DNA from 4 places in the Streptomyces sp. NPDC097107 genome. Region 1 is predicted to be linked to each of the others. Evidence: riboswitches for the same ligand, from Rfam matches in the RefSeq annotation. Region 1 holds a riboswitch; each other region holds the start of a gene.
The links. A riboswitch is a leader RNA that binds a small molecule or an ion and turns the genes downstream of it on or off. The one in region 1 is predicted to bind cobalamin.

Region 1 (7,461 bases):
AGCAGCACCGGGTTCATCAGCGCGGTCGGTTCCACGCGGCACGCCTGGGCCTGCATGGCCTGCGCGCGCCCGATCTCGGCGCCCTCGCGGGTGACGAAGGAGTTGAGCGACATGTTCTGCGCCTTGAAGGGCGCGACCTTGACGCCCTGCCGCACCAGCCAGCGGCAGATCCCGGCGGTGACGACGCTCTTGCCGGCGTCGGAGGTGGTGCCGGCGACGAGGAGGCCACCGTTCATGACGTACGTCCCTTCTCGAGGAGGCGACGGCTCACGACGTACGTCCCTTCCCGACGGCCCCGTGCGCGAGCAGCCGCGCGCCCGCGCACACGCCGAGCGCCAGCCAGCCCACGCGCCGGGAGAGCCGGACGGCCCGGACGATGTCGCCGGAACCGGCCCGGACGGCGCGTCCCGCCGCCCCGTTGAGGACGGGCCGGTGCTCCACCCGGCCGCCGTAGGAGAGCGTTCCGCCGAGCCGTACGCCCAGGGCGCCCGCGAACGACGCCTCCACGGGACCGGCGTTGGGGCTCGGGTGCCGTGCGGCGTCGGCGCGCCAGGCCCGTACGGAGCCGCGCGGATCGCCGCCGGCCACGGTGGTCAGTACGGCGGTCAGCCGGGCGCCCGGCCAGCCCGCGAGGTCGTCGAGGCGGGCCGAGGCCCAGCCGTATCGCCGGTACCTGGGGGACTTGTGGCCGACCATGGCGTCCAGGGTGTTCACGGCCCGGAAGCCGAGCAGTCCTGGCACTCCGCCGACCGCGCCCCACACCAGGGCGCCCACCACCGCGTCCGAGGTGTTCTCGGCGACGGACTCCACGACGGCCCGGGCGATCCCGTCGGCGTCCAGCGCCTGCGGGTCCCGCCCGCACAGGTGCGGCAGCCGCGCCCGGGCCGCTTCGACGTCGCCGGCCTCCAGGGCACGGCCGATCGCACGGGCCTCACGGGCGAGCGAGGTGCCGCCGACGACGGCCCAGGTGGCGGCGCCGGTCAGGGCGACGGAGGCGGCGGGGGACCGGCGTACGGCGCGGGTGGCGGCCGTTCCGAGGGCGGCGGCGCCTCCGGCGCAGACGGCCGTGTGCAGCACGCCCCAGCCCCGGTGGTCCCGCCACAGCACCCGTTCCACGGCACCGGCGGCACGGCCGAACGCGGCGACCGGGTGTCCGCGGCGCGGGTCGCCGAGGAGGAGGTCACCGAGGAGGCCGGCGGCGGCGCCGTACGCGAAGACGCGTTCGGCGCGCACGGCTCAGCCGGCCGCGGGGCGGGAGAGCGTGTCGCTGATGTGCCCGGAACCGGTGTACCCGGGACCGCTGTGCCTGGAACCGCAGCCGCGCATGGCGATATGTCCTCACTCAGGGTGTCCGCGCCCTGGTTGAAAGAGACCGGCGGTGAGAGTTCCTGGCTCCCGGGGCTGTACCCCGGTCACAGTGGCGGGACCGCGCCGGATTCGCACCGGGCTTCCTCTCCTGCCGCCGTATTGGCTCCGGCAGTCCACCACGGCCCGCGAACACCCGTCAACCTGGCGTTGACCTGCGGCGGGGGAGTGTGCGAAGCCCCACACGCGGGCGGTGTGCGCCGGCCCGAGAAGAGGCGGGGCGCGGGACGGTCGGTGGCCGTCCCGCGCCCCGCCTCACAAGGCGACGCGCGCGGTGTCCGCGCGTGGTCGCTCAGGCGACGATCAGGTAGATGCCGTACGCCACCGCGGCCGCGCAGGCCGCGAAGCAGGCGTACGCGCCGCTGACCGCGAGGGTCGCGGAGCCGCCCTGTGCGACCGCCCGCTCCTGGCGGGAGAGACCGACGATGCCGAGGGTGAACAGGCCCACCAGGGCCACGGTGGCCACGAGGCTGACCCCGAAGACGGAGCCGAGAGCTGCCCAGTCGATGCTCATGGAGTTCGCTTTCCTTCGTACCCGGGGCGCGGGCTCAGACGGAGGTGGTGGCCGAGGGGGCCTTGGAGTCGGACGCGGAGCCCGGGGCACCGGCCGCGGCCAGGTCCTCGGTCACGCCGGCCGGGGGCGGGGAGACGGCGGCCATCGCCGTGGTCACCACACCGGCCTGCTCGGGCTCGTCGACGACGTTGGTGTGGTCGACGATCTCGCGCCGGGAGAGCTTCCAGATGGCGGCGCTGGAGGCGACCAGGAAGACCGCGACGAGCGCGGTGCCCCAGTCACCCAGGCCGCAGACCCACTCGGCGATCGCGGCGACCAGGGCCGCGGCCGGCAGGGTCAGGCCCCAGGCGACGAACATCCGGGTGGCCGTGGACCAGCGCACCACGCCGCCCTTGCGGCCGAGGCCCGCACCCATCACCGCGCCGGAGACCGAGTGCGTGGTGGAGAGGGAGAAGCCGAGGTGGGAGGAGGCCAGGATGACCGTCGCGGCGCTGGTCTGGGCGGCGAAGCCCTGCTGCGGCTGGAGGTCGGTCAGGCCCTTGCCCATGGTGCGGATGATGCGCCAGCCGCCGAGGTAGGTGCCGAGCGCGATGGCGATACCCGCGGAGAGGATGACCCACATGGGCGGGTCGGAGTCGGGGGCGAGCGAGCCGCCGGCGATCAGGGCGAGGGTGATGATGCCCATCGTCTTCTGGGCGTCGTTGGTGCCGTGGGCCAGCGAGACCAGCCCGGCGGAGGCGATCTGCCCGGCGCGGTAGCCCTTGGCGGCGGCCTTGCCGTCGGCCTTGCGGCCGAGCTTGTACGTCAGCCGCGCGCCGAGCAGCGCCGCGAGGCCCGCGACGAGCGGGGCGGCGATGGCCGGGATGAGCACCTTGGTGACGAGCGCGTCGCCGTTGACCGCGCCGACGCCCGCCGAGGCGACCGCGGCACCGATCAGACCGCCCATGAGGGCGTGCGAGGAACTGGACGGGAGCCCGACCAGCCAGGTCAGCAGGTTCCAGAGGATCGCGCCCACCAGGGCGGCGAAGATGACCTCGGGACGGATGCCGGTCTCGTCCACGAGACCCTTGGAGATCGTGTTGGCGACCTCCACCGAGAGGAAGGCGCCGACAAGGTTCAGGACGGCGGACATGGCCACCGCAACCTTGGGCTTGAGCGCACCGGTCGAAATGGTCGTTGCCATCGCGTTCGCGGTGTCGTGGAAACCGTTCGTGAAATCGAACGCGAGTGCGGTTACCACCACAATCGCGAGGATCAGCGAGAAGCTTTCCATTTACCCAGGCAATCGTTCGAGGTCATTGGCTGGACGAACGTAGGTAACCAGAGTGAACGGAAGATGAACTGGACAGGGCGTCACGGTGACCGGAACCGGCGCCGCCGCCTCCCTCTCCGTGCCCGGCCCGATGCTCTCCGGATACGCGCCTGGCAGGATCGCCGCGAGGCCGGTCGGCGGAGGTTCGTGAGGGGCGCGGGCGTGCCCGAAGGAGACGGTGACTGTGACGTATTCGCGGGTCGGAGGGGTGGGCGCGGACGAGGAACGGGCCAGGGCGGCAGCCTGGGAGGCCCTCGTCGCGACAGCCCGGCGAACGGTGGCGGACGGCCTGGTCGTCGGCACCTCCGGCAACGTCTCGGTGCGTGTGGGCGACACGGTGCTGGTCACCCCTTCGGGTGTGCCGTACGACCGTCTGGTCCCGGCCGACGCGACCGGCGTCGACCTCGACGGCCGGCAGGTGCTCGGCACGCTCGTCCCCACCAGTGAACTGCCCATGCACCTCGCCGTGTACCGGGCCACCGACGCCCGGGCCGTCGTCCACACCCACGCCGTGCACGCGACGGCGGTCTCGCTCCTCGTCCCCGAACTCCCGCCGGTCCACTACATGACCGCCGCCCTCGGCGGCCCCGTCCGGGTCGCCCCCTACGCGGCCTACGGCACCGAAGAACTCGCCCGCCACATGCTCGACGCCCTCACCGACCGCACCGGCTGCCTCCTGCGGAACCACGGCACGATCACCTACGGCACCTCCCTCGACCAGGCCTACGACCGCACGGCCCAACTGGAGTGGATGTGCCACCTCTGGCTGGCGGCCTCCTCGGTACCGGGCCGCACACCGTCACTGCTGACGGACGACCAACTGACGGAGGTGACGGAACGGCTCCAGGGGTACGGGCAACGGGGGCACGGGGAGCGGGGGTACGGGGAGCGGGGGTACGGGGAGCGGGGCTGACGAACGGCCGGCTGCCGGCCGGACCGCGTGACGTCCGGTGCGGGGCGCGGGATGCCGGGCGCCGGGCTTCGGGCTCTCGGGACGCCGACGGGGCCGGCCGGTCGTCGCCGCGCCCGGCCGCAGGCCGCAGGCCGCAGGCCGGTGGCGGGTGGCGGGTGGCGGGTGGCCGAAGGCCGGTAGCGGGTGGTCGGTGGCCGGTGGCCGGTGGTCGGTGGTCGGGGTCCGGGGCCGGTGGCGGGGCGGCTCGGGTGGGCAGGGGGGCACGGCGTCGGGAGCGTCCGGTGGAGGGTCCAGGCCGCCCCGCCCGACCTAACCGTCAGCCGCCGGTCGCCGATCGGGTCGTCAGCCGCCGGTCGCCGGCCGGGCCGCCGGTCGCCGGTCGCTGATCGGGCCGCCGGTCGCCGGTGCTCTCCGCGCGGGGAGGGCAAGCCCAGGGCCCCCGGGTGCACCGCGCCGCCGACACCCCCGCGGCGGAACCCGCCGTCGATGCAGCGCGTACCGCGCCGCTTCGGGGGTACCGGCAGCGGGACCGACTCATGGCTCAGGGCCCGACCGGGCGGCAGGCGGGGGCTCGTCACTCCCCGCCGCCCGCCCACTGGCCGCCCAAGGACTCCAACAGGAGACTGGCCCCATGCGCACTGTCACAGCGACGGCCGCCGCCGTCACCGCGGCCCTGGCGGCCGGTGCGGCGAGCGTCGCCGTCGGCCGGCTCGCCAGCGACGCCGCGCTGAAGGCGTCTCCCGGCCGGCCCCTGCCCACCGAACCCCGGCTCACCGTGCACGGCACCGCCGCCGGGCAGATCACCCTCACCCGGGACCTGGCCGCGCTGCGCCCCGGCCGTTACGGCCTCGCCGGCGACGGCTCGCACGCGGTGGTCGGCCCGGTCCTGGGCACGGCCGAGCACGGCGCCGACACCGTCGTCCGCCGCCTCGAACGCGTCACGCACGGCACCCTCGCGGCCGGCGACCGGGCGTGGTTCACCCCGAACCTGTACGTCGGAAACCCGGGCACCGCCCTCGACCTCGAGTACGCCGACGTCGAGGTCCCCGGCGAACTCGGCCCCCTCCCGGCCTGGTTCCTGCCCGGCTCCCGCCCGACCTGGATCATCGCCGTGCACGGCCTGGGGGCCACCCGCGAGCACGCCATGAACTTCATGGCCCCCCTGCGGCGCCGGCACGTCCCGGTGCTCGCCCTCGCCTACCGCGGCGACGTCGGCGCCCCGGCCTCGCCGGACGGACTGCACCACTTCGGCGAGACCGAGTGGCGCGACCTGGACGCGGCCGTCCGCTACGCCGTCGACCAGGGTGCGCGCCAGGTCGTCCTGCTCGGCTGGTCCACCGGCGCCACCATGGCCCTGCGCACGGCCGCGCTCTCCGGCGTACGCGAGCGCATCGCGGGGCTCGTACTGGACTCCCCGGTGCTCAGCTGGGAAGCCACCCTGCGCGCCCTGGCCGCCGCCCGCCGGACCCCGGACGCGCTGCTGCCGCTCGCCGTCCGCGCCGCCCAGGGCCGCGCCGGACTGCACGCCGACAGCGACGTCCACACCGCCGGTCTGCACCGCCCGGCGGTGCCGACCCTGATCTTCCACGGCCCCGACGACGTGGTGGCCCCGTGGCGGCTCTCCCGCCGCCTCGCCGACACCCACCCGCGCCTGGTCGCCCTCCACACGGTCGAGGGCGCCCCGCACGGCGCCATGTGGAACGCCGGCCCCGACGACTACGAAGAGACCCTGCGCCGCTTCATGACCCCACTGGTGTGACCCTGCGCCGCGTCATGACCCCGCTGGTGTGACCCCGCAGCATCCCCGCCGCGCCCCCGGCCCACCGCAGGCCGCTCCGGTTCCGTTTAGCGCCGTACCACTGGCCTGTTCCGATGCCCCGGTGCCGTCCCGGCCCCGTGCGCCCACCGACCCGGACGCCCGCCGGGGCATTCCGTTTGGGTTTTCGGACCGTCAACCGGAAGACTGCACCCGTGACGTCCCGTATCCCGCGCGACTCCAGGCTTCGACTCGTCCGCCCGCGACCCCTGGCCGCCGCCCCTCCAGCGATGAACCAGCGGCGTCCGCGCCGCGCCGCGCCGCGACCCCCGGAGGGCACACCGGCCCGGTCGGAGCTGGCCAGAATGGCGCGCTCCGTTCTGGCCGACGCGGCCCGTGTCGCCCGCTGGGCCGACACCGCTCTCGGCCCCGGCCGCGGCAGCGCGACCGCCGACGGGAAGGCCACCCTCTCCGACACGACCGCCGGCCAAGCGGCCCGGGAACTGGGCCTGACCACCGCCGAGGTCCGCGCCGACTGGGACACCGCCCGACTCGCCGGACTGGTCGAGGTGCACGGTGGCAGCGCCCGCCCGGGCTGGCGGCTGCGCGCCTGGAACCGCGACGACAGCGCCGTACTGCGCGGCTGGGTCGCCCTCTTCGACGCCTGGTCGCTGGCCCACCCCGAGCCCGACGGGCAGGAGCCCGCCGCCGTGGCCGAGGTCATCTCCGCGATGCCCCAGGTGCTCTCCTTCCTCCAGTTGTCCGCCGGGCCCGTCCCGGTGGCGCAGCTCCTGGACCTGCTGGAGCAGCGCGTCACCGAACTGCGCACCGAACGCTGCGAAGTGCCCTACGGCCCCCGACTCGAACCCGGAACGCCGCAGACCGCCGCAGCCGCCGCCGCGACGCTCCCGGACGCCACCGCCGACACCCCGCTCGCCCCCCTCCTCGACTGGGCCCTGCACGCCCTCTCCTCCGTCGGCGCCCTCACCTGCGGTGACGGACACGCCACGCTCACTCCGCTCGGCAGCTGGGCGGTCTGGGTCAAGCTCGAGCAGATCTGCGTCGCCGCGCAGAGCCCCGCCGGCAACATCGAGCAGTCGGCGGAGGACATGCTCCGCGGCTGCGCCCAGCTCCGCCCGAACGCCGCCCGCGCCGAGTACCGCGCCTGGCTCGCCGCCCGCCCCGTCGGCAGCGCCGTCGCCGAGCTGCTCGGCGGCGCCCGGGGTGAGGACGCCCTGCTGCGCGGCCTCGCCTTCGAGGCGCTGCGCGTCGTCGGCGCCCCCGCCGAGCCCGATGTCCGCGCCGTCCTCGACGAGCCGACGCTGCGCCCGTACGCCCTGCTGTGGCTGGCCGAGCACGACGGTGCCGATCCCGAGGACGCCCACGAGGTCCTCACCCGCCAGGAGGCCACCTGGCTGTGGGTCGACACCGCGGCCGCCGTCGCCGACCACGGTGAGGCCCCGCTGCTCGTGCGGCATCTGGAGTCCGCGGTGCAGCCCACCGTCCCGGCCCTGCTGGACGAGGTCCGGGCCGTCGGCCACCCCCGCACCGTGCAGGTCCTGGTCGCCCTCGCCGCCGCGCACCCCGACCCGGCCCTGGCC
Region 2 (7,461 bases), on a different contig from region 1:
GTGGAGGGACGCCTGGAGCGCATCCAGGGCAAGGGCACCTTCGTCGCCAAGCCCAAGGTGTCGCAGGCGCTGCAACTCACCTCGTACACCGAGGACATGCGGGCGCAGGGTCTCGAACCCACCTCGCAGCTGCTGGACATCGGCTACATCACCGCCGACGACCGGCTCGCCGGGCTGCTGGACATCACGGCCGGCGGGCGGGTGCTGCGCATCGAGCGGCTGCGCATGGCCAACGGCGAGCCGATGGCCATCGAGACCACCCACCTCAGCGCCAAGCGCTTCCCGGCGCTGCGCCGCTCCCTGGTGAAGTACACGTCCCTCTACACCGCGCTCGCGGAGGTGTACGACGTCCATCTCGCCGAGGCCGAGGAGACCATCGAGACCTCCCTGGCCACCCCGCGCGAGGCCGGCCTGCTCGGCACCGACGTCGGCCTGCCCATGCTGATGCTCTCCCGGCACTCGCAGGACCGGACGGGCCAGCCGGTGGAGTGGGTGCGCTCGGTGTACCGGGGCGACCGCTACAAGTTCGTGGCGCGGCTGAAGCGTCCCCAGGACTGACGCCGGCCGCAGGTCGTTTCAGGCAAATCCCCGCACGCGTGACCGCGAAGTTGCAGTTCAGGACCGATATACGGACGAGGTCTTCCGCTGTATCGACACCGTCACCTACATTTCGTGCGCACTGCACGAGGTGATCAGCGAGGGGACGGAGCCACCGCATGTCACAAGCCCCAGAAGTGAGCAGAGGGCCGACGGTGACGCCGGTGCGCGTCGTCATCGGCCTCTGCCTTGCCGCACCGTTCGTCGCCATGCTGTGGGTCGGCTCGTACGCGAAGACGGACCCGGCCCTCATCGGCATACCGTTCTTCTACTGGTACCAGATGGCGTGGGTGATCGTCTCCACGGTGCTCACGGTGATCGCCTACAAGCTGTGGCAGCGTGACCAGCGCGCCCGCCGGGAAGGCGGGGCCAAGTGAACGACGGCGTGAACGGCGTCGCACTCGCCGTCTTCATCTTCTTCTTCGTCCTGGTCACCGCGATGGGCTTCCTGGCCGCCCGCTGGCGCCGGGCCGCGAACGACCAGAGCCTCGACGAGTGGGGCCTCGGCGGCCGCTCGTTCGGCACCTGGGTCACCTGGTTCCTGCTGGGCGGCGACCTGTACACCGCGTACACCTTCGTGGCCGTCCCGGCGGCGATCTACGCGGCGGGCGCGGCCGGCTTCTTCGCGGTGCCGTACACGATCCTGGTCTACCCGCTGATCTTCACCTTCCTGCCGCGGCTGTGGTCGGTCTCCCACAAGCACGGATACGTGACGACCTCGGACTTCGTGCGCGGCCGCTTCGGCTCGAAGGGGCTGTCGCTGGCGGTCGCCGTCACCGGCATCCTGGCGACGATGCCGTACATCGCGCTCCAGCTGGTCGGTATCCAGGCCGTCCTCGACGTGATGGGCGTCGGCGGCGGTGAGGACACCAACTGGTTCATCAAGGACCTGCCGCTGCTGATCGCCTTCGGTGTGCTGGCGGCGTACACCTACTCGTCGGGGCTGCGCGCGCCCGCGCTGATCGCGTTCGTGAAGGACACGCTGATCTACATCGTGATCGCGGTGGCGATCATCTACATCCCGATCAAGCTCGGCGGGTTCGACGACATCTTCGCCGCGGCGGGCGACAAGTTCGACGAGTCGGGCAAGGGCGGGCTGGTGCCGGACCACGGCGGCCAGTGGACGTACGCCACCCTGGCGCTCGGCTCGGCGCTCGCGCTCTTCATGTACCCGCACTCGATCACCGCGACGCTGTCCTCGCGCAGCCGTGAGGTGATCCGGCGCAACACCACGATCCTGCCGCTGTACTCGCTGATGCTCGGCCTGCTCGCGCTGCTGGGCTTCATGGCGATCGCGGCGGGGGTGAAGGTGGAGAACGGGCAGCTGGCGATCCCGCAGCTGTTCGAGAACATGTTCCCGGACTGGTTCGCCGGCGTGGCCTTCGCGGCGATCGGCATCGGCGCCCTGGTCCCGGCGGCGATCATGTCGATCGCGGCCGCGAACCTCTTCACCCGCAACATCTACAAGGACTTCATCAAGCCGGACGCCACCCCGGCCCAGGAGACGAAGGTCTCCAAGCTGACGTCCCTGCTGGTGAAGGTGGGCGCGCTGGTCTTCGTCCTGGGCATGGACAAGACGGTCGCGATCAACTTCCAGCTGCTCGGCGGCATCTGGATCCTGCAGACCTTCCCGGCCCTGGTCGGCGGCCTGTTCACCCGCTGGTTCCACCGCTGGGCGCTGCTCGGCGGCTGGGCGGTCGGCATGGTCTACGGCACGGTCGCCGCCTACGGTGTCGCCTCGCCGACGCAGAAGCACTTCGGCGGCTCCTCCGATCAGATCCCGGGCATCGGCGAGATCGGCTACATCGGCCTCACCGCCTTCGTGCTGAACGTCGTGGTCACCGTGGTCCTGACCTTCGTCATGCGGGCCCTCAAGGCCCCCGACGGCGTCGACGAGACCAAGCCCGGCGACTACACGGCGGACGCGGGCGACCCAGGCGTCGAGGTGGAGCTGCCGCCGGCCACGGCGGGCACCTCGCACTGACCCCGGCAACGTGGCGGGCCGCCGGATCCGGCGGCCCGTCGTCGTACCCGCAGGGCACACTCGGCGCCATGGACTTCGTGATCCGGCAGGCGGCGACGGACGAGTACGGCACCCTCGGTGAGATCACCGCGCAGGCCTATCTGCGCGACGGCCTCCTCGACTTCGGGGAGAGCGACGCGTACCTCGGCGAGCTGAGAAACGTCGCCAAGCGTGCGGCGGCCGCCGAGGTGCTGGTCGCCGCCGCGGACGGCCGGGTGCTCGGCGGCGTGACCTTCGTGCCGTCCGGCGGCCCCATGGCCGACATCGCCCGGCCCGGCGAGGCCGAGATTCGGATGCTCGCCGTCGCCCACGAGGCACGCGGACGCGGGGTGGGCGAGGCCCTCGTACGGACCTGCGTCGACCGGTCCCGGGCCGTCGAGGGCTGCGCGCGCGTGGTGCTGTCCACCCAGCGCACCATGCGCACCGCCCACCGCCTCTACGAGCGGATGGGTTTCGCCCGTACGCCCGACCGCGACTGGAACCCGCTGCCGGAGCTGGACGACATCACGCTCCTCACCTATGAACTGACGCTCTGACGCCGGCACCACCCCTCGACGGCTCCTCCGCGACACAACATCTGGGGGTGCTCGTCGAACCCGGCACAAGATGTATGCTCGTGCTCGCTGTCGCCGCAGGGGAATCCGGTGCGAATCCGGAACTGTCCCGCAACGGTGTACTTGTGTGTGTCCGCGCGTCTCCGCACGTGTGCACACGCATGTCCAGTCCGAGGACCTGCCGACAGTGCGCCCGTACCGTCCCGGTCCGGGTGCCTGACGTCCGGGCCTCGTGGAGTGGGCCGGTGGACGCGACGCCGCGTGCGCTCGTGAGCTGCCCCTGCCCTCCCCCAGGCCCCGTGCCGAGCGAGGGAGTGCCCCCACGTGACCATCGCGCCAGCCGACCCGGTTTCAGCGACCCCGGTGACGACCTCAGCGACCCCGGTGACCGAGGAGCCCGACGGGCCCGGTGCCGCGTTGCTGCGGACCCTGACCGAGCTGACCGCCGACCTCCCCGGCGCCGACCCGGGCCGGGTCGCCGCAGCCGCACTGCGCGGCCGGTCCGCCCGTGCGGACGAGTCCGAGCTGCGGGAGCTCGCCACGGAGGCGGCGGCCGGGCTCATCTCGGAGGACCCGGTCTACTCCAGGCTGGCCGCCCGGCTGCTGACCATCGGCATCCGCGCCGAGGCGGCTTCCCAGGGCGTCACCTCGTTCACCGGGTCGGTCGCCACCGGTCACCGCGAGGGCCTGATCGCCGACCGCACCGCCGAGTTCGTACGGCTGCACGCGGACCGCCTGGACGCGCTGATCGACCCGGCCGCCGACGACCGCTTCGGCTACTTCGGCCTGCGCACCGTGTACAGCCGCTACCTGCTCCGGCACCCGATCACCCGCAAGGTCGTCGAGACGCCCCAGCACTTCATGCTGCGGGTGGCCGCCGGACTCGCCGAGGACGACACCACGCGTGCGGTCGACGAGGTGGCCGCGCTGTACGGGCTGATGAGCCGCCTCGACTACCTGCCCTCCTCCCCCACCCTGTTCAACTCCGGCACCCGGCACGCCCAGATGTCGTCCTGCTACCTCCTGGACTCCCCCAAGGACGAGCTGGACTCCATCTACGACCGCCTCCACCAGGTCGCCAACCTCTCCAAGCACGCCGGCGGCATCGGCATCGCCTACTCCCGCGTCCGCGCCCGGGGTTCGCTGATCCGCGGCACCAACGGGCACTCCAACGGCATCGTCCCGTTCCTGAAGACGCTGGACGCCTCGGTCGCCGCCGTGAACCAGGGCGGCCGGCGCAAGGGCGCGGCGGCGGTCTACCTGGAGACCTGGCACGCGGACGTCGAGGAGTTCCTGGAGCTGCGGGACAACACCGGTGAGGACGCCCGCCGCACGCACAACCTGAACCTCGCCCACTGGGTGCCGGACGAGTTCATGCGCCGGGTGGACGCCGACGGACAGTGGTCGCTGTTCTCGCCCGCCGACGTGCCCGAGCTGGTCGACCTGTGGGGCGAGGAGTTCGACGCGGCCTACCGCGGGGCCGAGGCGGCGGGGCTCGCCCGCAAGACCCTCCCCGCCCGTGAGCTGTACGGCCGCATGATGCGCACCCTCGCGCAGACCGGCAACGGCTGGATGACCTTCAAGGACACCGCCAACCGCACCGCCAACCAGACCGCCGAGCCCGGTCACGTCGTCCACTCCTCCAACCTCTGCACGGAGATCCTTGAGGTCACGGACGACGGGGAGACGGCGGTCTGCAACCTGGGCTCGGTCAACCTCGGCGCGCTGGTCGACGTGGCCAAGGGCGACATCGACTGGGAGCGCCTGGACGCCACCGTCCGCACCGCCGTCACCTTCCTGGACCGGGTCGTCGACATCAACTTCTACCCGACCGGGCAGGCGGGCCGCTCCAACGCCCGCTGGCGCCCGGTGGGCCTGGGCGCGATGGGCCTCCAGGACGTCTTCTTCCAGCTGCGCCTGCCCTTCGACTCGCCCGAGGCGAAGGCCCTCTCGACCCGCATCGCCGAGCGCGTCATGCTCGCCGCGTACGAGACCTCCGCCGATCTCGCCGAGCGCAACGGCCCGCTGCCGGCCTGGGAGAAGACCCGGACGGCCCGGGGTGTGCTGCACCCCGACCACTACGGCGTCGAGCCCGCCTGGCCGGAGCGCTGGGCGGCGCTGCGCGAGCGCATGGCCACGACCGGCCTGCGCAACTCCCTGCTCCTCGCCATCGCGCCGACCGCCACCATCGCCTCGATCGCGGGTGTCTACGAGTGCATCGAGCCGCAGGTGTCCAACCTGTTCAAGCGCGAGACGCTCTCCGGCGAGTTCCTCCAGGTCAACTCGTACCTGGTGGACGACCTCAAGCGGCTCGGCGTCTGGGACGCCCGCACCCGCGAGGCGCTGCGCGAGGCCAACGGCTCGGTGCAGGGCTTCACCTGGATCCCCGAGGACGTCCGCGCGCTGTACCGCACCGCCTGGGAGATCCCGCAGCGCGGCCTGATCGACATGGCCGCCGCCCGCACCCCGTACCTCGACCAGGCCCAGTCGCTGAACCTGTTCCTGGAGACGCCGACCATCGGGAAGCTCTCCTCGATGTACGCGTACGCCTGGAAGCAGGGCCTGAAGACCACGTACTACCTGCGCTCCCGCCCGGCGACCCGCATCGCCCGCGCCGCCGCCCGAGCCACCGTCCCGGTGCAGGCCGGACCGGACCCCGAAGCGGTCGCCTGCTCCCTGGAAAACCCCGAGTCCTGCGAGGCCTGCCAGTAATGACCACCGAGACCCCCGCGACCCCCACCACGAAGAACCTGCTCGACCCGGGCTTCGAGCTGACGCTGCGCCCCATGCGCTACCCGGACTTCTACGAGCGCTACCGGGACGCCATCAAGAACACCTGGCACGTCGAGGAGGTCGACCTCCACTCGGACGTCGCCGATCTCGCGAAGCTGAGCCCCATGGAGCAGCACCTGATCGGCCGGCTGGTGGCCTTCTTCGCCACCGGTGACTCGATCGTCGCGAACAACCTGGTACTCACCCTCTACAAGCACATCAACTCCCCCGAGGCGCGGCTCTACCTGTCCCGCCAGCTCTTCGAGGAAGCCGTCCACGTCCAGTTCTACCTGACGCTGCTGGACACCTACCTGCCCGACCCGGACGACCGCGCCGCCGCCTTCGCGGCCGTGGAGAACATCCCCTCCATCCGCGAGAAGGCCGGGTTCTGCTTCAAGTGGATGGACTCGGTCGAGTCGATGGACCGCCTGGAGACCAAGGCCGACCGGCGCCGTTTCCTGCTCAACCTCGTCTGCTTCGCCGCGTGCATCGAGGGCCTGTTCTTCTACGGCGCCTTCGCCTACGTCTACTGGTTCCGCAGCCGGGGGCTGCTGCACGGCCTGGCCACCGGCACCAACTGGGTGTTCCGGGACGAGACGATGCACATGTCCTTCGCCTTCGACGTCGTCGACACCGTGCGCAAGGAGGAGCCGGAGCTGTTCGACGACGCGCTCCAGCAGGAGGTCACCGACATGCTGCGGGAGGCCGTCGAGGCCGAGCTGCAGTTCGCGCGCGACCTGTGCGGTGACGGCCTCCCGGGCATGAACACCGACTCGATGCGGCAGTACCTGGAGTGCGTGGCCGATCAGCGCCTGACGCGTCTCGGCTTCGCCCCGGTGTACGGCTCCGAGAACCCCTTCTCCTTCATGGAGCTGCAGGGCGTTCAGGAGCTGACCAACTTCTTCGAGCGGCGTCCCTCGGCGTACCAGGTGGCGGTGGAGGGCACCGTCGACCTGTCCGAGGACTTCTGAGTCTCCTTCCCCGCCCCCTCACCCTTCTGGGCCTCCCTGAGCTGACGGTCGATGCGCCGCTCGCGCACGATGCCGATCACCGAGGGGAGGACCATGAGGACCAGGAGTCCGAAGGTCACGAGCATTCCGATCAGGGCTTCTGTCTGGTTACCGGTCATGACACCAGTGTCGTGCCGGACACTCCTTACCGGGAGTGGCAGGTCTGCCGCAGGACCTCGATTTCCTGCCACTTGCGAGGCACACTGGGGGCATGCTGCGGAACGTGGCCGCCGTCCTGCTGGACGGCGCGCATCCCTTCGAACTCGGTGTGGTCTGCGAGGTCTTCGGCATCGACCGGAGCGACGAGGGCCTGCCGGGGTACGACTTCGCGGTGGTCTCCGCGGAGGGCCCGTCACTGAGCACCCATGTCGGCGGGCTCTCCGTCTCCACGCCGTACGGGCTCGACCGGCTGGAGGAGGCCGACCTGATCACCGTGCCGGCAGGGAGTGACTACGTCCGCCGGGAGTACCCGCCCGAGCTGCTGGACGCCCTGCGGCGGGCGGTG
Region 3 (6,710 bases), on a different contig from region 1:
CCCGTCGGCCGGGCGCAGGCAGCGGGTACCTCACCGCGGGCCTCGGCGCGGCACACCTCCGGCCAGCCCGCAGTCACCGCACTTCGAGCCGGTCGGCGGACGATAGTAGAGGCAGCAGCTCCGACGGCGGAACGCGGGGTCGGAGCGGGTGAGTACACCGGTGCCCGCCAGGCGTCCGGTGCTCAGCGGCGCGGTGGTGAGGTCGGCGAGCGGTACGCGTTCGGCGGGACGGACGTGCAGGGCGTGGGCCGCCCCGGCGAGCGCCGACGCCGCATGGCCGTCCAGCGGACTCGGGGCGACTTTGACGCGCAGTCCGTCGGCCAGTGCCGACAGATGATCCGTCACCTGCTCGTACGGGACGCGGACAGGGCCGCCATCGAGCCGGTCGGCGTACCAGACTGCCCGGGCGGGGCACCCGGAGGGCCGGTCCGTCTTCGGCCCGCTGCAGTCCCGGGACCGCGCCGGATTCACACCGGCTTCCTCGTCCGCCGTCGCCTTGTCACCGGCCATCGTCCCACCCCGGACGCCGTGCCGACCGTCCGGTGCCGGCCGTCAGTCCGTCTCTTGTGAGTGGGGGGCCGTCGCGGGCGGATGGGACGGACGGTCCCGCCCACCGTCACGTCCGGACACCACCACGATCACCAGCCCCACGACGACGGCTCCGGCGACGACGCGTCCGACCGCACGCCCCCACCAGGCCGGACGGGCCGCGCCCACGCCTCCCTTCGGCGGGCCCAGCCGTTCAGCCCGCCGGGCCGGCCTCAGCAGGCGCGCCAACAGCAGTGCGGCGACGGGCATTTGCAGCAGCCACAGTGTGGTGCGGGGCCACTCCCCGTACCAGACGTTGGTGCCGTACAGCAGTGTGTGCCACACGCTCAGCACGTAGACGACGATCACGAAACGGTGCAGCCGCCGCCAGGTGTTCGCTCCGATGCGGTGCCGGACGTAGAACAGCAGCCCCAGCGGGATCGCCAGGTACAGCGCACCCTGACCGAGCGGGATGGCGATCCGGCCGGTACCGGAGTCGTACCAGCCGGGCACGAAGCTGTCGGCGAAGCCCACCCACAGCCGCTCGGCCCAGTCCACCTTCGTCTCGTATCGCACGAGTTCCGCCGCGAACATCAGCGCGTGCGCGAACATCAGGGCCATCGTCGTCAGACTCGTGGTGCGGTGCCAGCGCTCCAGTACCTGCCGGGAGACCGGCAGCCGGGCGGGCCGGGGTCCCGACAGCAGCAGCCCGAGCATGACCGTGCCCCAGGCCCACAGCAGCCCCGACCACCCGAACGCCTGACTCAGCAGGTACATCCAGTAGGTGCCGGCATCGTCCATGAACGGCATGACCGCGACGGTGTCCGAAGAACCCGACTCCATGCGCGCCCACAAGAACGCGAACACGAGCGCCGTGACCACCACCGCCGCAGAGGCGTCGGGCAGAGCGGACCGCAGGTCGCCGCGGAGAGCGACGCGGTCCCCGGGGGGCCGCATCCGCCCGGGCGGCGCTTCTGCCCCGTCTTCGTCCGGCCTCGCTTCTGACGTCATCAGGGGCCTCCCGGGCACGGGGCACCGCGGCAACGGTGCGCATGTGTCGTGAGGCAACAAGTCTGGCTGAGGGGGCAGCGATCCTCAGAGGTGATATTCAGCCAGAGCCGTCACGACAACTGCACAGAGGGCACACCTGGTTCTTCCTCCCCTTCACATTCAAGACAACCGCCGAAGGCCCACTGTCGCAGGAGTACCAGCCCCCCTACGCTGAGGCACGCAGTCGGTTCGTGCCTCCGGTCCGCCCGGACGCCTGGTGGCGCGACGCAAGAGGGAACCCGGTGCGAATCCGGGGCTGTCCCGCAGCGGTGAGTGGGAACGGAAGCCGTCGATGTCACTGGGCCCGCGTCAGGGCCGGGGAAGAGACGGCCGGTAGGTGTCCGCCCTTTTCGGCGGACGTGCCCGCGAGTCCGAAGACCTGCCACTGCGCCCGCGTCCCGCGCGGGCTGTGCACGTGACCTCGTGGACTGGGTCGGCGGTATGGGCGGTCGTACGTCGTGCGTGTGGCCGCGCCTCCTTCCCTGTCGGTGTTCAAGACCCGGTACGAAGGAGGATGTTGTGCGGGACCCAGCCGCTACGGATCTGCCCTTCCGGCCCCGGGTCGTCGACGTGTCGTCCGACGGGCCGCGAGAGACGATCCTCGGACCCGTCACGGGCGTCCTGCACGAGAGGGACGTGCCCCGCAGCACCGTGTCCGGTGTCTGCCACGGCACTCTGGGCGAGCTGTACCAGGGCCCGTTGCGGGCGGGCACCGAGCCTGAGATCGCGGTGGTGTCCTTTCCCGTGGACCGTCACTCCTGGGTGTACTTCACTCCGAGGACAGCGGCCGGTCCTCCACCGCATACGCCACCGCTCGGGGAGAAATCACGGGAAGCGGCCCGGCTCTTCCTGGACCATTACGGCCTCGTCATGCCCCCGGGCGAGTGGCGCACCCACTCCGAACTGCCGGTGGGCGTGGGGATGGCCAGTTCGACGGCGGACATCGTGGCGACGCTGCGCTGTCTGTTCCGCGTTTTCTCCCTGCCGTACGACGTGGACGTGGTCCTCGGTGTCCTGGCGGACATCGAGCGCGCCGACAGTGTCTTCCTCGACGAGTTCGCCCTGTACCTCAGCGGGCGGCACCGGGTGGTGCGACCGCTGGGCCCGGATATCGGCTTCCACACCGCCTTCGTCATCGAACCCGGCACGGTGGACACCGCCGCCGTCACTCCCCTGCTCCTGGACCACTACCGGCGGCGCGGCGACGAGTACCAGCGGTGCCTGACCGATCTGGTGAAGGGTTTCGACTCGGGTGACCCGGCCGCCGTCGCCCGTGCCGCGACGGTCAGTGCCGCCCTGTCCCAGGAGGTTTTGCCCAAGGCGACCTTCGGCAGTCTGCAGGCCCATCGTGAGCGGTTCGGGGCCGACGGCGTCTTCGTCGCGCACACCGGCTGCCTGGCCGGCTATCTCTTCGCCTCGCGCCCACAGGCCGGGGTCAAGTCCGAACTCTCCGCGTTCTTCCACTCGATCGGCCACCAGTGCACCTTCGCCCAAGGAGGCTACGGGTGATCCACCCCCACATCGCCGACGCCCTGAAAGTCCCGGACCTCGTCCGGCTCACCGACGGGCTGGTCCTGCTGAGGTTCGAGTCGATGAAGATCTACTCGGCCCTGGCCGCGGTCCGCCATCTGCTGGAGCGGGGCACCGTCCGTCCGGGGCAGACCCTGATCGACAGCTCCAGCGGCATCTACGCCTACGCCCTCGCACTGGCCTGCCACCGGTACGGCATGCGGTGCCACATCGTCGCGTCCACCACCGTCGACGCCACCACCCTCGCCCAACTGGAGATCCTCGGCGCCACCGTGGAACAGGTCAGACCGTCGCGGAACCTCAAACTCGACCAGGAACTCCGGGTGCGGCGGGTGCGCGAGATCCTCGCCGAGCGCCCCGGCCACCACTGGATGCGCCAGTACCACGACGACGTCCACTACCTCGGCTACCAAGAGGTCGCCGACCGGATCGCGGCGGAGTTTCCGGCCGCACCGCTGACCGTCGTCGGCGGCGTGGGTTCCGGAGCCTCGACCGGCGGCATCGTGGAACGCCTGCGCAGGACGGACCCCTCGGTGCGTCTGGCCGGCGTCCAGCCCTTCGGCAGCGTCACCTTCGGCAGCCAGGACCATCACGATCCCGAAGCGATCATCGCCGGCATCGGCTCCTCGATCGTCTTCGACAACGTCCGCCACCATCTCTACGACACCGTGCACTGGCTGGACTTCACCCACGCCATGTCCGGCGCCGTCGCCCTGCTGCGCGAGCACGCGGTCTTCGCCGGACTGTCCACCGGTGCCGGCTACCTGACGGCGACGTACGAGGCCCGCCGCCACCCCGACCGACTGCACCTGGTGATAGGGGCCGACACCGGACACCGCTACGTGGAGCGCGTGTTCGCCCGGCACGCCGAGGCCCTGGATCCGGCCGCGCTCAAGCCCCACGAGGCCCGCAGTCCGGAGGAGATGACCATGCCCTGGTCGAGGATGAAGTGGCAGCGCACTCCCCTCCCGGAAGCCCGGAAGGAGAGTGCCGCATGACCGTGGCCTGCCTGGAGTCACTGACCTTCGGCCTCGGCCACTTGGTCCGCGCCGCCGACCGGCTCGGCGAGCGCCTGCTGCTCCTCACCCGGGACCCCGCCTACTACGCCTACGAACTGGACCTGCTGCCCAGCGACGCCCTCGACGTCGTCGTGACCGACACCTTCGACGTGGAGCGGGTCGCCGCTCTGCTCCGACGCACCCCGGGGCTGCGCGGTCTGATCAGTTCCACCGACACCTGGACTCTGACCGGCGCCGCCCTCGCCGAACGCCTCGGCCTGCCGGGGCTCGATCCAGCCGCCCTGCGGCTGACCCGGGACAAGGCCGCGGTACGCAACAGGCTGCACGCCGCGGGTCTCACTCGCGCACGGGCCGTAGAAGGCGCCGACCCGGACCGCGAGGCGCGCGGGCTGCTGCTGAAGGAGGCGGGGCTGCCGCTCGTGCTCAAGGACACGGCGGGCACCGGGAGCCAGAACGTGTGGCTGGTCCGGGACGAGGGCGAACTCGACGCGGCGCTGGCGGAGTCGTCCGGCCGGGACCTGAAGGGGCGGTTGTTCGCCGAGCCCTATTTCAGCGGCCCGGTGTACAGCGCTGAGACGCTCACCTGGGACGGTCGCACAACACTGCTGGGCGTCTCCAGCCGGCTCATGTCACCGGAGCCGCACTTCCGGGAGGAGATCACCGCCTTTCCCGTGGCGTTCCCGAGCCAGGAGCGGACATCACTCGAGTCGTGGCTCGACCGGGTGCTCGCCGCCATCGGCTACACCGACCGGTTCGCTCACGTGGAGTTCGTACTGACCGCCGACGGTCCGGAAGTGGTGGAGGTCAATCCGCGCATCGGGGGCGCGCTGGTCGGGGAGGGGTTGTGCCGGGCCCTCGGCGTCAACGTGTACGAGGCGATGATCGAGGCCGCGCTCGGTCGCCGCCCCGGTCTCATGGACGCGGACTGTCCCGGCGGTCCGGCCGTCGCCTTCGTTCTCGGCTACCCTGCCGCCCCCGGGGTGTTCACCGGCGTCAAGGGGCTCGACCGGCTCACCGACATGCCGGGAACACCCGCCTGGTACCCGGTCAAGCGGGTCGGCGAGCCCATCGAGCACCTGGGTGACAGCCGTGGCTACGCGGGCATCGTGTACGCCGAGGCCGAGACCGCCGAACTCGCCACCCACCGCGCGGTGGCCGCAGCAGGCGCCCTGCGTGTACTGACTGGTCCGTTCCCCGAGCCGACCGGCCGGGAGGCGCCCGGTGGGTGAGCGCACCACTCGGGGACCGGGCCCGCGGTCCTCACTGTTCCCGCTCACCGGCCCGCTGCGGTTCCTCCTGCTCACCTCGTTCCTCATCCCGCTCGGCAGCTTCATGGTGCTGCCGTTCATGTCGGTGTTCCTCCACGAACGGCTCGGGATGGGGCTCGGCACGGTCGGCGTCGTCCTGGCGGTGGCATCGCTCGTGCAGTTCTCCGGCGGCATCGTCGGCGGTGCCCTCGCGGACCGGATCGGGCTGCGCCGCACGATGCTGTGGGCGCTCGTCGTACGCACCGCCGGTTTCGCCGGCCTCCTGCTGGCCCTGCGCTGGCCGCCCCTCGCGGTCTGGGCGCTGGTCCTGACGTGCTGCGGTGCCGCGCTCTACCTGCCCGCCAACAAGGCGTACCTCGTGCACGACGTCGACGACGAGCGCCGTCCGGCGTTCCTGTCGGCGGGCAACGCGGCACTCAACGCCGGGATGGCGGTCGGCCCGCTCATCGCCGGACCGTTCGTCCTGTCCTCGCCCGGCTGGCTGTTCGCGGCCGTCACGGCGCTGTTCCTCGCGGTCACAGCGGGACATGCACGGCTGCCCGGAACCGACCGGACGCACCCCACCACATCGGAGGAAACGGCCCGCACGGGTCTTCTCGCCGGCGTCGCACTCCTGCCGTTCGCCGCCAACGCGCTGGCCTTCTACCTCTACTTCCACTTCCAGCACTTCCTGGCGGTGTACGCCGTCGAGCGCGCCTCCAGCGCGTTCTACAGCGTGGTGCTGCTGCTCTGCTTCACGCTGGTCATCGTCGTACAGCCGCTCGCGTCCGGCCTGATCCGGCGCATGCCGTACGCCCTCGCCCTCACGGTCGGGTTCACGGGCCTGGCGGCGGGACTGGCCGTGCTGGCGGCCGGCACCCGGACGGCACTGCTGGCGGGCGGCGCGCTGATCACCCTCGGCGACATCGTGCTGTTCCTCAAGAACGACCTGGAGGCACTGCGCCGCAGCCCCCGCTCCGACGCCGTGGTCTTCGGCCAGCAGCGGCTCGCCGCGGGCCTGGGCGCCTGCGCGAGCGGCGTGCTGGGCGGACAGGTGTACGGCCTCGGCGAACGGGCCGGACACACCGGCTGGTTCTGGCTGCTGGCAGCCGCCCAGTGTCTGCTGCTTCCTCCGCTGCTGCTCACGCTGCGCCGCCGCACGGCGCGGCGCCCTCTCCCCGACGGCGACCATGAAGGAGCACTGACGCGCGATGACACGGACGGGCGGATTCCAGGACGATGACTTCTGGACCGAGTTCCACGACTTCCTCTTCTCCGAGCAGCGCTACGAGCAGGCCGAGGAGCTGCTCGGCACCTCTCCCCTGCTCGCCCTCCC
Region 4 (7,461 bases), on a different contig from region 1:
CCTGCTCTCCGCCGGCCGCATCGCCCGCGTCACCGGCTCCTACGTCGGCGAGAACAAGGAGTTCGCCCGCCAGTACCTCAGCGGGGAACTGGGGGTCGAGCTGACCCCGCAGGGGACGCTCGCCGAACGGCTGCGCGCGGGCGGCGCCGGCATCCCCGCCTTCTACACCCCGGCGGGCGTCGGCACTCAGGTCGCGAACGGCGGGCTGCCGTGGCGGTACGCGCCCGACGGCACCGTGGCCGTCGCCTCCCCGCCCAGGGAGACGCGCGGCTTCGCCGGCCGCCCGTACGTTTTGGAGCACGGCATCACCACCGACTTCGCCCTCGTACGGGCCTGGCGCGGCGACCACCACGGCAACCTCGTCTTCCGCCGGGCCGCCGCCAACTTCAACCCCCTGGCCGCCATGGCCGGCCGCGTCACCGTCGCCGAGGTCGAGGAACTCGTCGAACCGGGCGAACTCCACCCCGACGAGATCCACCTGCCCGGCATCTACGTCCAGCGGATCGTGGCGCTCACCGCCGAACAGGCCGCCGACAAGCCCGTGGAGAAGAGGACCGTACGCCCATGAGCTGGACCCGCGACCAGATGGCCGCCCGCGCCGCCGCCGAACTCACCGACGGCTCCTACGTCAATCTGGGCATCGGACTGCCCACCCTGATCCCCGGACACCTCCCGCCCGGCGTCCACGTCGTCCTGCACTCCGAGAACGGCATCCTCGGCACCGGCCCCTACCCCACCGAGGACGAAGTCGACCCCGACCTGATCAACGCCGGCAAGGAAACGGTCACCGTCCTGCCCGGCGCCTCCTTCTTCGACTCCGCGCTCTCCTTCGGCATGATCCGAGGCGGCCACATCGACACCGCTGTCCTCGGCGCCATGCAGGTATCCGCCCGCGGCGACCTCGCCAACTGGATGATCCCCGGCAAGATGGTCAAGGGCATGGGCGGTGCCATGGACCTCGTCCACGGTGCCCGCCGCGTCATCGTCCTCACGGAACACACCGCCAAGGACGGCACCCCCAAGATCGTCGACGAGTGCGCGCTCCCCCTCACCGGCGAGCAGTGCGTCCACCGGATCATCACCGACCTCGGCGTCCTCGACGTCACCCCCGACGGCCTCGCCCTGGTCGAAACCGCCCCCGGCGTCACCGTCGAGGACATCACCGACCGCACCGGCACCGCTCTGCGAGTGGACAGTGTCTCCGCCGCATGCTGACGGAGCAATGCTCCGGACTTGTGGATCGGCGTCGGGCTCGGCGCGGAAGGCGTACCTTCCCGAATGATCCTGTGATGGTCACCGAGTAGGCCCGCGTTCGCAGCGCGGGTCGGGAAGGCACGCCCGTGCTCAGCGTAATGAACGCCGACGGTTCCGCCGAGTCCCCCTCCCTGATCGACGAGATCTCGTGCGCGACGGCGCCCGGCGGATGCCAGCCGCCGCGCTGGAGGCCGAAGTCAACCAGTACATAGCCGACTTGGCGGCCGCGGCCGACGAGCAGGGGCGTCGCCTGGTGGTCCGCAACGGCTACCACCGGCCCCGCACCGTGGTCACCGCAGCCGGTCCGGTCGAGGTGAAGGCCCCCGCGGGTAAACGACCGACGGGTCGACGAGGCCACAGGCGAGCGCAAGCGGTTCTCCTCGAAGATCCTGCCGCCATGGTGCCGCAAGTCGCCGAAGATCTCCGAGGTACTGCCCTTGCTCTACCTGCACGGCCTGTCGTCCGGGGACTTCGTGCCCGCCCTGGAGCAGTTCCTCGGCTCGACGGCCGGGCTGTCGCCGGCGACCGTGACCCGAATGACGAAGCAGTGGCACGACGACCCGCCGCCTTCTGTAAGCGGGACCTGTCCGACCGCGACTTCGTCTACGTGTGGGCCGACGGCGTGTACCCCAAGGTCCGGCTCGGCCAGGCGCACTCGTGCGTGCTGGTCCTGCTCGGCGTCCGCCTGGACGGCACCAAGGAGCTCATCGCGCTGGACGAGGTGCTGCGCGAGTCCACCGAATCGTGGGCCGACCTGCTGCGCGACTGCCGCCGCCGCGGTATGCGCGACCCCGAACTGGTCGTCGGAGACGGCGCGATGGGGCTGTGGAAGGCCCTGGCCGAGGTGTTCCCCGCCGCCCGCCATCAGCGCTGCTGGGTTCACCAGGCCAGAAATGTGACAAACGCACTTCCGAAGTCCGCGCAGCCGGGCGCCACGAAGGCGATGCAGGAAATCTACAACGCCGAGGACCGCGCCCACGCCGAGAAGGCGATCGAGGCATTCTCGAAGACGTACGGCACCAAGTGGCCGAAGGCCGTCGCGAAGATCATCGACGATCGCGAGGAGTTGCTGGCCTTCTACGACTTTCCGGCCGAGCACTTGGTCCACCTGCGGACCACGAATCCGATCGAGTCGACGTTCTCCACGGTCAAGCTCCGGACCCGGGTCACCCGCGGCGCCGGCAGCCCCGCCGCCGCGCTCGCGATGGTGTTCAAGCTCGTCGAGTCCGCCCAGACCCGCTGGCGGGCGATCACCGGAGCCCACCTGGCGCCCCTGCTCCGCGCCGACGCGAGGTTCGAGAACGGCGTTCTGGGCGAACGGCCCGAGGCCGACGCGGCCTGAGCATCCCTCATCCGATTACAACCCGCGTTGGTCGTCCGGCGTGGGGTCGTTACGGCCGAGGGATTCCGCTGCCACGGCCTGACGGAGCACGTCGTAGCCCACGAATTCGAACAGGCGAGTGCTGCGGCGTAGGGGTTGAGGTATGCCGACGAACCGGTGCACACCGACCCCGAAGCCTGCGTCCGGTGCTGACAGCCACCGCAGTTCGAAGCGTTGCGCTTCGAACCATTCGCAGATCAGCGGTACCCGGTCAGGCGCGGCGCGATGTCGGGTCCAGATGACGGTGCCGCCGGTCTTGCACAGCTGGTTGCAGGCCGCGATGGTGTGCTGGATATCGGCGTCGGTAATGTTGCCGAAAACGCCACAGATCAGGACAAGATCTGCAGGAGTCATGTCCTCGTAATGGTCAATGAGGGAGGCGTCGCCGGTCACGACCTCAACCTGGTTCAGGTCTGCCCGGCCAGCCCTTTCCAGAGCGACCGCCGTGTTGCGCGGGTCCAGCTCGACAAGCCTCGCCCGCGCATCGTCGCGGCGGGGATGTTCGGCCAGAACGTCCAGAAGATCGCGGCCTTCCCCAGCACAAAGGCTGATTACCTTCAACCCACCAGCCGGGGCATCAGACAAGGCAGCGTGGGCCTGCGCCTGAACTGTCCGCAGTCGCCGTGCCATCCACGAGTCGGCCGCGTCGTACTGGTCATGCCAGGTGCTCCAATCCATAGGTGGACGCTACGGTCACTCACCACCCACAGGCGACACAATTTTTGATCACTAGACCCAGTGAGCAGTCATCCACAGGTCTTGACAATTGCTCGTTCCTGAGCCAAAGCCAGGAACACCTCGATGTCCCGCCGTTCCATCCCCCCATTGTTCACCCTGGCTGAACGGCTGTTGGCAAAACCGCCGTTGGTGGCGAGATCGCCGTCGCTCCAGGATTGCCCTGATGTCACAACGAACCGGAGGACTGACGATGTGGAAAACGGTACCGCGGCTGCTGGCTCAGCATCGCTACCTCGTCCTCGGCACCGCGGACGGCGAGGGTCGGCCATGGGCCAGCCCGGTGTTCTTCGCCGCCGACGGGCAACACCGGGTTCTGTGGGTGTCCTCGCCGGCCAGCCGGCATTCACGGAACATCGCAGCACGTCCGGAGGTGGCGATCACCGTCTTCGACACGGCCGCGCCTGTCGGCGGGGCGGAAGCGATCTACCTGGAGGCAGCTGCGGGGCCGGCTGCCGACGACGCCCGCGCGGCTGACCTCGCCTCGCTCAACACCCGTCTGCCGACGGGTCACCAGCTAGTGCCGGAGGACCTCGGACCGACTGGGCCGTTGCTGGTCTGTCAGGCCGCGGTCTCCAGGCATTTCGTGCTCGTCCGTGGAGGGGACGCCCGTTTCGACAACGCCACCGATGCCCGGCTCGAGGTGTTTCCACCCGACCCCGAGCACACCACCCACACCACCTGAAGGAGACCCATGGCAAAGCTCACCTACTCGATGGTCACCTCGCTCGACGGCTGCGCCGAGGCGGCGGACGGAAACCTGGGCGCTGGGGCGGAGGATCCGGAGGTGCACACCTTCATCAACGACCTCTTCCGCCCCGTCGGCACGTACCTCTACGGCCGGCGGATGTACGAGACGATGGTCTTCTGGGAGACCGCGCACACCGAGGCCGACCTGCCGCCGCACATCCTGCAGTGCGCCCGCGACTGGCAGGCCGCGGAAAAGGTCGTGTACTCCACGACGTTGAAGTCGGTGTCCAGCGCGAAGACCAGGATCGAGCGAACCTTCGACCCGGACGCGGTGCGCAAGCTCAAGGCCGAGGCCGATCACGACCTGACCGTGGACGGCCCGAACCTCGCGGCCCAGGCGATCGCGGCCGGCCTGGTGGACGAGTACCACCTGTTCATCACCACGAGCGTGGTCGGCGGCGGCAAGCGGTTCTTTCCCGACGGCGTGCGCCTCGGACTCGAGCTGGTCGAGGAACGTGCCTTCGACAGCGGACTGATGTACACGCGCTACCGGACCCGCTGAACCGCGCCCGGTCGCTTGCATGCACCGGCTCCGACTGTGCGGGCGCAGACGCGCACCGACCGGCCGCAGAGCTTTCGCATCGGGAGACTTGGGCCTGGTGATCGTCCACTACGCCGGGGCAGCGTTGATCACCCGGGCGGCCGACGCCACTGATGTAGACCCGCGTGTGTCGCCGTTGGATCGCGTCCGTACGAGGAGGCCGAGGTCAGTCAGGGCACAGCAGAGCCTCCGTCAGACCCGGAGCGGTTCGCCGACGGGCATGTCGGGCCGCGTGCGTAAGGCTGTGGTAGCTTCCGGACGCCAGTCGAACTCGTGAGCGTGTCTGTACGCGTGCACGAGTCAGGGAATCCGGTGAGATGCCGGAACTGACGCGCAGCGGTGAGGGTGACGGGCGGGGCAGCAAGCCACTGGACGACGGTCACGGCCGGGTCCGGGAAGGCGTTCCGCCGGGATGATCCCGAGTCCGAAGACCTGCTGGCAACCGATCGTCCGCACGGACCCCGCGTATGGGTCCTGACGCCTAGGAAGCCGCACCCGTGCACCTGTCACGTCCCGCCCGTTGTTCCGTCCTCCTCCTGACCGGCTCCCTGCTGCTCACCGCCTGCGGTTCCGGCCCCGGTCCGTCCGCGAAGTCCGGCGACTCCGATGCCGGAGTCGCCACGTTCGACAACTGCGGGCAGAAGGTGACGGTCGAGGCTCCGCCGAAGCGGGCCGTGTCCCTGAACCAGGGCACCACCGAGATCCTGCTCTCCCTCGGCCTCGCCGACCGAATGGCGGGAACCGCCACCTGGACCGACCCCGTCATGAAGGGACTGGAGAAGGCCAACGCCAAGGTGCCCCGGCTCGCCGACAACCAGCCGTCGTTCGAGCGGGTCCTGGACGCCGAACCGGACTTCGTGGCGTCGTCCTTCGCATCCACCCTGAGCAAGGGCGGTGTGGCTCCCCGCGAGAAGTTCGAGGAGCTCGGCGTACCCACGTATCTGTCGCCCGCAGACTGCGAGGGCAAGGACAATAACGGGGACGGCGACGGCTCACGGACGAAGCCTCTGGCCATGGAGACGGTCTACCGCGAAGTACGGGAGCTGGCCCGGGTCTTCGGCGTGGAGGAGCGTGGCGAGCAACTGGTCGACCGGCTGAAGAGCCGGGTAACGAAGGCCGCATCCGGGATCCGCGCCGAGAACACCACTGTTCTGTACTGGTTCGCGAACCAGGAATCTCCTTACATGGCGGGCTGCTGCGGCGCGCCCGGCATCGTCACCGACGCGCTCGGCGCGAAGAACGTCTTCGACGACAGCACGCAGGAATGGCCTCAGATCAACTGGGAGACCGTCGCCGACCGCGACCCAGACGTGCTCGTCATCGGCGATCTCACCCGCAAGTCACAGACCGCCGAGTCGGCCGTGAAGAAGATCGCGTTCCTGGAGTCGAATCCGGCGACGAAGAACATGAAGGCGGTGAAGGAGAAGCGATACGTGCTGCTCAGCGGGCAGGCCATGAACCCGACGATCCGTACCGTCGAGGGCGTGGAGAAGGTGGCCTCGGCACTGCGCGCGTACGGGCTCAGCGGATGACCACGATCCTGCGGGCCTCCGGCGTCCGCCCGGCGCGGGGCGCCGTCCGGATGCTGCGCGTCGTGGCCGGCCTGGGCGGAGGGCTGGCGGTGCTCGCCGCGTCCGTCGCTGTGGCCATCACCATCGGTCCCGCGGACATCGGGGTGGGTGACGTCTGGTCGGTGGTCGCCTCCCGTCTGGGCTGGGGCACTTCGGATCTCACTGCGATCCGCGAGGGCATCGTCTGGAACCTGCGGCTGCCGCGCACCCTGCTCGCCGCGGTGTGCGGGGCCGGCCTGGCGGTGTGCGGCGCGGTGATGCAGTCCCTGCTGCGCAACCCCCTCGCCGACCCCTTCGTCCTGGGCGTCTCCTCCGGGGCGTCGACCGGCGCCGTCGCCGTGATCGTGCTCGGCGCCGGGGGCGGTGTCCTGTCCGTCTCCGGTGGCGCGTTCGTGGGCGCGGTCGGCTCGTTCGCGCTGGTGCTGCTGCTCAGCCACACACTTGGCGGGACGACGGACCGGGTGGTCCTGTCCGGAGTGGCCGCGATGCAGTTGTTCTCCGCCCTGACCTCGTTCGTGGTGACGACGGCGTCCGACGCGGAGACCACCCGGAGCGTGCTGTTCTGGCTGCTCGGGTCGCTCAGCGGGGCGGACTGGACCGAGGTGGGGCTCTGCGCGGCTGTCCTGGCGCTCGCCCTCGTGCTGTGCCTGGGCTACGCGCGCACCCTGGACGCCTTCGCCTTCGGTCAGGACGCCGCGGCCTCGCTCGGGGTCTCGGTCGCCCGGACCCGGCTGGTGCTGCTGTGCGTCACCGCGCTGCTGACCGCCGCACTGGTCAGCTCGGCCGGTGCCATCGGCTTCGTCGGCCTGGTCCTGCCGCACGCCGCCCGCGCCCTGGTCGGCCCGGGGCACGCGCGGCTGCTGCCGGTCACCGCGCTAGCCGGGGCGGTGTTCCTGGTGTGGGCCGACACGCTGGCCCGTACCGTCCTCGATCCTCAGGAGGTGCCGGTGGGCGTGGTGACCTCACTCGTAGGTGTCCCGGCGTTCGTCCTGGTCCTCTACCGCACGAGGAGGATGCGATGACGGCCCGCGCGCAGCGGCGGGACCAAGATGCCCGGCGGCCCGCCGTACCAGGTCCCGCCGTGAAGTCGCCCGCCGGCCCGCCCACCCTCGTCGCCGACCGCGTGAGCCGCACCCTCGACGGGCGGCTGATCCTCGACGGCGTCAGCCTCACCCCCCGGCCCGGCTCCGTGACCGGCCTGCTGGGCCCCAACGGCTCGGGGAAGTCGA

Region 2: it holds a riboswitch for cobalamin, as region 1 does, so the genes downstream of both, ACIQ1J_RS20545 (ribonucleoside-diphosphate reductase subunit alpha) here and ACIQ1J_RS00395 (cobalamin biosynthesis protein) in region 1, are expected to answer to the same signal.
Region 3: it holds a riboswitch for cobalamin, as region 1 does, so the genes downstream of both, ACIQ1J_RS32555 (hypothetical protein) here and ACIQ1J_RS00395 (cobalamin biosynthesis protein) in region 1, are expected to answer to the same signal.
Region 4: it holds a riboswitch for cobalamin, as region 1 does, so the genes downstream of both, ACIQ1J_RS32580 (ABC transporter substrate-binding protein) here and ACIQ1J_RS00395 (cobalamin biosynthesis protein) in region 1, are expected to answer to the same signal.

The regions. Positions count from the first base shown of each region.
Region 1 is NZ_JBIWEF010000001.1:66,248-73,708, reverse strand. Features, by position in the region: gene ACIQ1J_RS00400 (cobyric acid synthase) at 1-236, opposite strand, end outside; gene ACIQ1J_RS00395 (cobalamin biosynthesis protein) at 268-1,233, opposite strand; cobalamin riboswitch at 1,362-1,502, opposite strand; gene ACIQ1J_RS00390 (hypothetical protein) at 1,658-1,879, opposite strand; gene ACIQ1J_RS00385 (anion permease) at 1,914-3,152, opposite strand; gene ACIQ1J_RS00380 (class II aldolase/adducin family protein) at 3,376-4,104, shown strand; gene ACIQ1J_RS00375 (alpha/beta hydrolase family protein) at 4,736-5,863, shown strand; gene ACIQ1J_RS00370 (hypothetical protein) at 6,076-7,461, shown strand, end outside.
Region 2 is NZ_JBIWEF010000008.1:148,533-155,993, forward strand. Features, by position in the region: gene ACIQ1J_RS20525 (GntR family transcriptional regulator) at 1-558, shown strand, start outside; gene ACIQ1J_RS20530 (DUF3311 domain-containing protein) at 717-974, shown strand; gene mctP (monocarboxylate uptake permease MctP) at 971-2,581, shown strand; gene ACIQ1J_RS20540 (GNAT family N-acetyltransferase) at 2,650-3,156, shown strand; cobalamin riboswitch at 3,214-3,375, shown strand; gene ACIQ1J_RS20545 (ribonucleoside-diphosphate reductase subunit alpha) at 3,499-5,886, shown strand; gene ACIQ1J_RS20550 (ribonucleotide-diphosphate reductase subunit beta) at 5,886-6,917, shown strand; gene ACIQ1J_RS20555 (hypothetical protein) at 6,830-7,075, opposite strand; gene ACIQ1J_RS20560 (GlxA family transcriptional regulator) at 7,168-7,461, shown strand, end outside.
Region 3 is NZ_JBIWEF010000019.1:4,250-10,959, reverse strand. Features, by position in the region: gene ACIQ1J_RS32565 ((2Fe-2S)-binding protein) at 31-510, opposite strand; gene ACIQ1J_RS32560 (ferric reductase-like transmembrane domain-containing protein) at 553-1,539, opposite strand; cobalamin riboswitch at 1,794-1,963, shown strand; gene ACIQ1J_RS32555 (hypothetical protein) at 2,098-3,087, shown strand; gene ACIQ1J_RS32550 (cysteine synthase family protein) at 3,084-4,106, shown strand; gene ACIQ1J_RS32545 (ATP-grasp domain-containing protein) at 4,103-5,356, shown strand; gene ACIQ1J_RS32540 (MDR family MFS transporter) at 5,349-6,617, shown strand; gene ACIQ1J_RS32535 (class I SAM-dependent methyltransferase) at 6,586-6,710, shown strand, end outside.
Region 4 is NZ_JBIWEF010000019.1:11,878-19,338, reverse strand. Features, by position in the region: gene ACIQ1J_RS32610 (CoA transferase subunit A) at 1-568, shown strand, start outside; gene ACIQ1J_RS32605 (CoA transferase subunit B) at 565-1,215, shown strand; partial or broken gene ACIQ1J_RS32600 (IS256 family transposase) at 1,353-2,596, shown strand; gene ACIQ1J_RS32595 (class I SAM-dependent methyltransferase) at 2,612-3,313, opposite strand; gene ACIQ1J_RS32590 (pyridoxamine 5'-phosphate oxidase family protein) at 3,537-4,055, shown strand; gene ACIQ1J_RS32585 (dihydrofolate reductase family protein) at 4,065-4,622, shown strand; cobalamin riboswitch at 4,928-5,116, shown strand; gene ACIQ1J_RS32580 (ABC transporter substrate-binding protein) at 5,159-6,193, shown strand; gene ACIQ1J_RS32575 (FecCD family ABC transporter permease) at 6,244-7,254, shown strand; gene ACIQ1J_RS32570 (ABC transporter ATP-binding protein) at 7,251-7,461, shown strand, end outside.